DNA from 2 places in the Paenibacillus sp. FSL H8-0282 genome. Region 2 is predicted to be linked to the other one. Evidence: predicted binding sites of a transcription regulator. Region 2 holds the regulator's gene; the other holds the start of a gene.

Region 1 (4,374 bases), 1.4 Mb from region 2:
CAGTTATACACATCCCACCATAGCTCCGGAATTTCTGTTCCTTGGCGCCACTGCCGCAGCTGCATAATCAATGCGCGAAGACTCTGTTCTGGTTCACCAATGAAACCGAGATGGATAGGATTTCCGACTTCTATAGGTAGTCCCGAAGGGGGAAGTGCTGACAAGCTGTGCTCATGAACCCTTGGGAACATTCTATGCAAATGCCGGATAACCTCAGAGGGAAGGAGAGCTTTGCCCTCATCATCCGCTGTAGCGTAGCTAATCCAGAGCTTTCGGCTTCCTGTCGTTAGTGCATTATAGATCAGAAACCGCTCGTCCAGCAGTTTACGAGAAGCGCCGGGAGCAAGCTCCATTCCAGCATTCTCTAGTACGGAGCGTTCACCTTCCGAGAGAATTCCATCTTCCTTAAACTGTGCAGGCACAACACCTTCATTAAATCCAAGTAAAAAAGCGTATTTAACCCCCGTTGGGCGAGTCCGATCCATATTGCCGACCAATACTTGATCCAGTGCGGGCGGAACTAGTCCCATTTTAAGTTCTGCAAGACCTGTCTCTAGAACTCCAGTGAACACTTCAAACTCAAGTCTTTCATTGCCCATCATTTCTACTATCTGATCTAGAAGATCAAGTACCGCACCCCACAACTGGCTATGTTCCCTAGCCTTCTCGGGTTGGCCCTTCTCCATAGACTTAACACTGAGTTTCTCCAGCTTTCGCGCAACATCCGTCTCTTCAAGCAGCTTGTACAATGCCGTACAAAGTTCAAGACCGCTACGACTTTTCTGGATTCTTTTCTCAAAAGCAAATAATGGACCTGTTATACTAGCACGGCATCGTTCCATAGTAGCAAGCAGTTCATCATCCATCTGTCTGCCGCCTTCCAGCGACAAGCTAGGAATACCTTTCCAGGAGCGGCCATCTGTCCAGCGGTACCCCTGAATCCCACAAGCCAGCACATAGTTTTCTAAAGCATCCATATCTTCACGCGTAATACTACCGTCTAGCGGAAGCAGAAGCTCCGTCTTTACGCAACGGAATACATCCTCATAACGCCAGCGACGACGCACTACATCCAATGTGGAACGTATAAACTCCACTAGCGGATGATGCAGCTCATTCACCTTCTGGTCCAGAAAAAATGGCACTCCATAATCTTGGAACAACGGCTGAACCAGCTGCTCGTAATCGCCAATATTGCGCATCAATACGGCCATTTCGCCATATTTTGCACCTTCATCTCGCGCCAGTCTAGTCATTTCGCGCAGGGCTCCCTCAACCTCTGCTCTGTGCGAAACTGCGGCGCCTATGGATATAGCCTCTCTTGCCAGTTCATCCGCACCTATCCAAGCCTTCCGGCGATCATATCCCCGTTCAAGGTGAGCAAGTACTGGACTTTCCTCAAAACGCGGAAGAACCGTTGGCTCCAACAGCTCGTCCCATACATCAATGCCCAGCTCTTCAGCAATTCCTCGCAGTTTAATGTAAGTAACCGCAGTTGGGTGAAACAATTCAAGCTCATTCAACTGATCTCCATAGGGGTAAGGACGATCAATTGTAAGCGAAACCGTCAGCCTCGAAGCTTGCTGCATCAATTCTCGAAGCACTACGAATTCCTGCGGAGTAAATCCATGGAACCCATCTACCCAAATCTCTGCCCCGCGAATGTAGGAGGAATCTGGAATATGCTCAGCAAGTTCTGCTAAACGATCCTCTTCATCGATATAAAGACGGGACATTTCCTTCTCTAAATCGCTAAATACCAGCTGTAAATCATCCAGCTTACCCTCAAGAATAGGACTTCTTGCAATAGCTCCTCGCATAGCGGACAACTGTTCCTCTAAATCAGTGGAACCCAAACAGCAACGCTTCATCTCCGTGTGCAGTTGGTTCAGACGTTCCACAAAACCCGGTCTGTCTGCTGAGGCACCGAATAATTTCAGTTCCTCTTTGCGGCGACTGATGATTTTGTAAATTAACATTTTCTTACCTTCTTCACTGATTGGCAGACTTGCACTGCCACCAGTTTCCTGCTTCACACGATAGGCAAGCCGCGAAAAACTCAGTGTCTGCGCCCGAAGGCTTCCCTTCACATTCCCTACGGTCAGAAGCCCCCGTTCTGCTCCAAAAGAACCTTGCTCTGGCACAAGAATAATAATCGGCGCACCAAGCGGTTCCTTTTCTAAGGAAGAAGAGATAGATTCCCATATTTTTGTTGTCTTGCCACTGCCCGAGCGGCCTAGTAAAAAGGTTACCGGCATAAATGATAGACTCCTTCCGTAGCGGAGAAAATATATAGAATACAGGGTGAAATATCCACCCATTGATTACACTCCAATTAAAAAAGTTCAGTGATTCCTCGTCCCCTCAGTATATCATAACCACACTAATCGGAACATGTGTTTGCTAGTATTTTCTAATGTTTTACAAAGGATAAACAGCTATGAGTACAAATAAAAAAAGCAAACCTCCGGATTTTGGCGGCTTGCTTTTTAGAGTGTTTAGTTTGTTTTTAATGCCAGTTGTGCAACGTTAGATAGGAGCTGCCAATGTCGGAGCATAGGGTCAATGTTAGACTGTTGGCGTTCAGTGTTCAATACTCAACATTAGCACTCTACGCCGATCGTTTTGTAATCCGCATTCCGCATATCATAATTCAATAAGCATCATTCGTTGTTTACCATTTAGTATTCCGAATTTAACATTCAACATTTCGGCTCGGCTTGTTTCATTAATTACTTACGGACCCAGGAGCCGTTATTCGTGGATTCAGTGCTGTTATGGCAACTTTTCGGACCCCACTGACGCTATTCTTCGAAAATGTGCTGCATTACGGGTGTTTTAAGGGCAATAGCGTCTTTGGGGTCCGTAAGAATTCAATAATGGGCTGTTTACGCTAAATAGAGTCATCTGAGTCCGTTAGCAACTCCTTGCATTACAGTCGACTCACGGCCACCCTACGTCCAGCCCGTTTATCCTACTTGTTACTTGGCACTGTAAACCTTTTTGACCTTCAGGCTTATTTTTTACTCCGCACTTCAAAAATCGCAAACTTCAGATAGTGTCCTTCGTTAACGCCAAGTATTTGTGGGTGGTCTTTGCCTGCGGCCCGCCATTCCACAAGTCTCAGCACCTTGCCAGCATCTTTAGCCGCATCGGCAATCGTTTCGAGGAACAGATCTGGCTGCATATGGTAAGAACAGCTTGCGGTAACCAAATAGCCGCCTTCGTTCACCAGCTTCATCCCGTGCAGATTGATATCCTTGTAACCACGACAAGCGCCAGCTACTGCACTTTTGGTTTTGGCAAACGCCGGAGGGTCCAGGATGACTACATCCCAAGTTCTTCCTCCACCTGCTGTCATCGGCTTGGATGTGTCGGTTTTGGCTGTTTTGCCTCCGGTTTTAGGATTTGCAGCAGCTGCTGCCGTCTCTGTTCCACTTGCAACTGTCGCCCGTTCAGAACGTTCCTCTAGTCCTTTAACCTGATTCCGTAGATATGCAAAAGCATCATCCACTACGAATTCAACACGATCGCTAAAGCCGTTCAGCTCCACATTCACTTTGGCACTCTCAATGGCGTGTGCTGAAACATCAAGGCAGGTTACTTTTTTCGCGCCATACTTGCAGGCATGCAGCGTGAAGCTGCCCGTATGCGAGAAGCATTCCAGCACTGTCGCACCGTCCCAATAAGGGAACGTTACATGTTTGCCGCTCTTATTAACTGGTAAGGTCTGTAGTGAACCATCCTCAGTTTCAATTTCCTGTAGCGTAATGCCGCTTCGTCCTCCCCACCCTTTCATGAGCGGAGCAATGGAAGCTCTATTCTCACGTTGGTCAAAGAAGTAACCTGTCTTCTGGCCCTCTTCAATATCAACGACCAGCTTCAGGCCATTCTCGCTCACGGTTACATGCCTTGGACATTCCCCGTACAGCACACCCGTTGTCTGCTCCATACCTTCAAGCTCGCGCACACTAACATCACTGCGCTCATAGATTCCGCGCGGTGCCATAACCTGCACCAATGCTTCGACGATTTCTGCACGCCGCTTGTCCATTCCGAGGGTAAGCAGCTGCACAACCAAAATATCTCCGAATCGATCTACAATAAGCCCCGGCAAAAAGTCCGCTTCACCATAAACCAAGCGATAAGCATCCGCACCCGGAAGGAACCGGTTTCTGTGTTGCAGACAATTCGCAAACCGTTCTGCAAAAAAGGCTGTATCCATGATCGCAAGGGGTCCCTGCGATACAATTCTTACCCGAATCTGTGACGCTGGATTGTAATATCCCACGGCCAAAAATCGGCCCTGATGATTAAGGACATCTACTAATCCCCCCGCTTCCGGATTCCCTTCTACCGATGCGACTTCACCTG
Region 2 (4,374 bases):
TTCTTCATAGATGTATGGACGTTTTCTGCGCTCTGCTGCGAATTTAGTTGCCAAGGTCTCAGCTAGTGCTTCGTCTTCCACCCCTAACGCTGCAAGTCCGCGACGCCAAGACTCTTTACGATATACCGGTGCAAGCTGCTCCAATTGACGGAATTCTGGCTGTTCACCTGCCGTAAAGTTAGCCCAGAGTGCTTCATATGGATTAATTCCGATCATCTTTGTAAATGGGAACGTCTCATAAGATTCATACAAGCTACTTGCTTCCTTACGAACTGCAACTTCTAGTTCTTGTGGATCAATCGTATCCCCGGCGGCTTCACAAGCAGAACGAAATGCTTCTTCGACGCTCCGATCATCCCACAGCAATGTATCATCAAGGTCAAATAGTACAGCAGAAATTGGCATTACAGGTCTCCCTCTCCCTTTAACTGGTCTAGTTCTATTCGTGAACTACTTCAATGTTGTGAGCTTTAGCAAATGCTTCTAATCGTGTACTCATCGCATTAGTATCATAGCGATTCATAAGTTTTGTGAAAATCCATTTCGTACGTTTCCCTTTGTGCTTAATGACTACAGCTCCACGCGAAAGGGTGATTTTCTCAATATCTGCAGCTGGAAGCCCGCGTTCGCGATTGAATTTAATAGTGGACAGTCTTGCTTTTTCCACCTTCAAGTACGGACGACGGAAGAACAATAGCGCTGCCAGCAAATAGTACAGTACTACTCCTAGCCAATTAGCCAGCATGCCATTGCCTTTGGCCTGATCAATAGAACCAACTACCCAAAACATAGTGCCAAGTATCACTAACACTACCGGAAATGCAATGTTGCGACCTTTAAAGACTTCGGCATTCTGGGTAGGAGATTTAGAGGCATAAATCGTATCCTTGCCTTGTTTCTTTCTTTGCTTGTTGATTTGCTGTGTGTTGCGTTGAACCATTCTTTCCCAAGAACGGGCCATGTGCGTTCCCCCTAGTCATCCTGAAATATCTATGAAAAGGAACAGCGAGCTAATGTTTAAGCCCCTTGTTACCTTGTTCATGCTCATCGTTATCTACTACTTCAATAGTATTTAATTGTGCTCGGAAGTTATTGCGGATATTCCCCAGGTAAATTTCACGAAGCTTGGCGCGTTCCGCCACTTCCTCTTGATTAAGGCCTACGCTCTTCTGTTTGCGTGCCAATTCGTTAATTCGCGCGACCAACTCATCAATATTCAATACTTTCCCTCCCCCTATAAATTAATTCTAACTCTGCCATGAGAAAAAGAGCTTGTCAAGGTCTACTCCCTGCAAGCTCTACTAGTCATTCTATTATGTTCTCAGAAAATTAATAAATAGGTAAAGTAAGTATGTCTCCAGCGTTAATTTGACTACTCTTAATCCCACTTGAACGTTTAATTCCTTCTATATAAACAACTGTCTTCATATCAGCTGGTTTATTCTTAAGAGCAATACTCCATAGTGTATCTCCACGTTCAACCACAATCCGCTTCTCTTCCTTCATTATAGTCGTCGATCCTGCAAACACATTTCCCACTACTGTTAGGCCAGATAATACTAGCACGAAAATCAATATTAACTTAATAAAGAAATCTTGACGGAACAACGAAATCATCCCTCCAAGCAAACGTTCCGTTATCTCTTTCACCTTAGCGGAATTACGGGCAACGTCATTATGTCCTATAGATTCAACCACAGGGGCCTTGTCGTAGATGCTGCGGTATGTACTGTATTTTAGCATAATCATCATCCTCCAAACACTTGTTCTTACTTTCGAATTTATAATAACACGAACATGTGTTTTGTTCAATACTATTTCAGAACAATTGTTCTCTTTTTTTCGAGAGACTCAAGCGGTTCATTTTATTATCATTTGTCTACCATTTTTTAACTCTAGCAGATTAATATTTATAATAGTTAGAACTTATGTTTGTGCGAACGGTAGTTCTATGTTATAATTTTCCCAAACATTACTATATGGGGTTGATTCCAATGTCAAAGATTTCAAGTCGCCAGCTGGCGATCCTGGAATTTATACGAAGCGAAGTCCGCAGCAAGGGTTATCCACCTTCCGTCCGGGAAATTGGAGAAGCTGTTGGCCTTGCTTCCAGCTCCACAGTTCACGGTCATTTGGACCGGCTTGAGAAGAAGGGACTTATTCGTCGAGATCCAACGAAGCCACGTGCAATAGAATTACTAGGCCAAGAGGATTCAGAGAATGTTCACCAATTCGCGCAGACCATCTCACGGATTCCTGTTGTAGGTAAAGTTACCGCCGGGGTACCTATCACTGCTACAGAGAATATCGAAGACTACTTCCCACTTCCTACTCACTATGTAGGTGACAACAAAGTATTTATGCTGTCTGTCATGGGTGATAGTATGGTGGACGCAGGCATTATGAATGGTGACTATGTGATTGTTCGCCAACAACAAACAGCGGACAACGGAGATATCGTTGTAGCCATGACCGAAGAAGATGAAGCAACCGTTAAGACCTTTTACAAGGAACGTGATCATATACGGCTTCAGCCGGAGAATCCAGCTTATGAGCCGCTTCGCCTTAATCGCGTAACTATTCTCGGAAGAGTCATCGGATTGTTTCGAGATATCCACTAAGCATGCACTTCTAACATAAAAGGCTGTTCCGCATATGCGGAACAGCCTTTTTTCTACGTTTTTTTGCTTTTCCAACCACTTACGAACATTTGTTCCCAATGGCTAAAATGGCCATTTTCTATGAATATCCCTTTAGGCGTTCTACTCATATCCTAATTAGAAAGGAGTGTTGCGTATAATGCCCAACTACCGAATTATTGTGGATCTGACCCAACGAATGTTATATCTTCTGGACAATGATATTGTGATTAGAGGTTTCCCTGTCGGCATCGGTAAGATGTTAACCCAATCCCCAGTGGGTGAATTCACTATTATTAACAAACAACCCGACCCAGGGGGTCCCTTCGGTGTTTTTTGGATGGGACTGTCTAAACCACACTACGGAATTCATGGAAACAATGACCCTTCCTCCATTGGGAAAGAGGTGTCCCACGGCTGCATCCGGATGTACAACGAGGATGTGTTAGCACTCGCTGCTATTGTCCCTATAGGCACACGAGTAACGATAAGAAATTAAATTCGAATGGAGGCTCGGCAACCCCCAAATCACATTAAAAAATGGGGGTCATTACATAAGTAAGTATTTTTTCATTAGCATACTAGGAGTTTCGTGATTATATGTCGAATATTGTTAACAGGATTGCAAATTGAAAAGGATGTGTTTAGTTTGAATAATTCAAAAATTAGAACCCTCGTCGATTTTAAAGTCGATGCACTGGGTAAGCTGTCCGGTTTACTTTTAAATGATGAACAAGCTAGTGGAAAAAAAGTGAATTTGCTCACCTCTTTTGGCAGCATTCAGGGAATCGTCTCTCCAACCGTCTCCAACAAAGAGGATGTATTTGATTTAAAATCTTTGATGGATGATGTAATTGTAGACGAATACATATCTTATTTGGGAGCAGAACACCCTGATAAAAATTTCAGTTATAACTTTGTTGTCCTCAATGACGTTACTGTAAGACCTTATGCTAGTTATGGGACTCCGATCGAATACAAACAGCTGATTGTTTATACCGATCATATCACTGCCTTCAATTTTCTATAGGTTTACATAATCACCTTAAAAAGCACTCTTGCAGCAACCCCAAATTTTGCATCATTTGCAGAATCGGAAGGTTTCTCTGGGTGCTTTTTTTGGGTTAATCGTGAAGCCGATCCTATAATTCCACGAATTTCCCTTTTAAAAGATACTAGTGGAGATCATTCAGGCATATCTTTCAATAAGCAACAATTTGAGTCTAATGAGATAACTAGGAGGTGTGATTATATGCTGATTATCCTGATGTACTTATTTGCTATTTTAGGAGTTGTTTTAATTCTAAGTGCCGCCATTATAAAATTGAAAACGCTATCTGCTTCATCTGAAATTTCTAAGCTAGTTAATGCGACCTCATCTTTTAACATCAGCTTCACCAAAACATTCATTCCCCCCAATCAATCTCACTTGATCGCACTTAACGAGCCTAATAAAAAATTGGCAATCGGTACCAAAAATCCGAAGAGTAACAAAAAAGCAGTAGCAAAGCTATACTCTTTTGATAATGTAATGGGATCCGAGATTGTGGTTAACGCACTTACCCTTTCAAAAGTATCCAAAAGACATCAAAACAGCAAAACTACTGCAACAAGTGCAGATATTAACGTCCTTAAGGAAGCTGATGAAGAAGCTAATGTGATTGAAGAGCTTACGCTTAAAATATATATGAACAGCAAAGAAACGCCTGTGTATTGTATCTCCTTCTTGCCGGGT

Evidence for each region. The regulator LexA, encoded in region 2, represses DNA repair genes until DNA is damaged. The targets are predictions, from matches to a motif close to CGAACATATGTTCG.
Region 1: the regulator LexA is predicted to act here: its motif matches at 2,390-2,403, upstream of addB (helicase-exonuclease AddAB subunit AddB).

What each region holds. Positions count from the first base shown of each region.
Region 1 covers NZ_CP150146.1:5,262,533-5,266,906, forward strand. Annotated here, with positions in the region: gene addB (helicase-exonuclease AddAB subunit AddB) at 1-2,258, opposite strand, end outside; gene NST94_RS22865 (class I SAM-dependent rRNA methyltransferase) at 3,017-4,374, opposite strand, start outside.
Region 2 covers NZ_CP150146.1:3,850,766-3,855,139, forward strand. Annotated here, with positions in the region: gene NST94_RS16570 (HAD-IA family hydrolase) at 1-405, opposite strand, end outside; gene NST94_RS16575 (hypothetical protein) at 440-961, opposite strand; gene NST94_RS16580 (DUF896 domain-containing protein) at 1,011-1,220, opposite strand; gene NST94_RS16585 (LysM peptidoglycan-binding domain-containing protein) at 1,330-1,743, opposite strand; gene lexA (transcriptional repressor LexA) at 1,995-2,621, shown strand; gene NST94_RS16595 (L,D-transpeptidase) at 2,800-3,138, shown strand; gene NST94_RS16600 (hypothetical protein) at 3,289-3,669, shown strand; gene NST94_RS16605 (hypothetical protein) at 3,892-4,374, shown strand, end outside.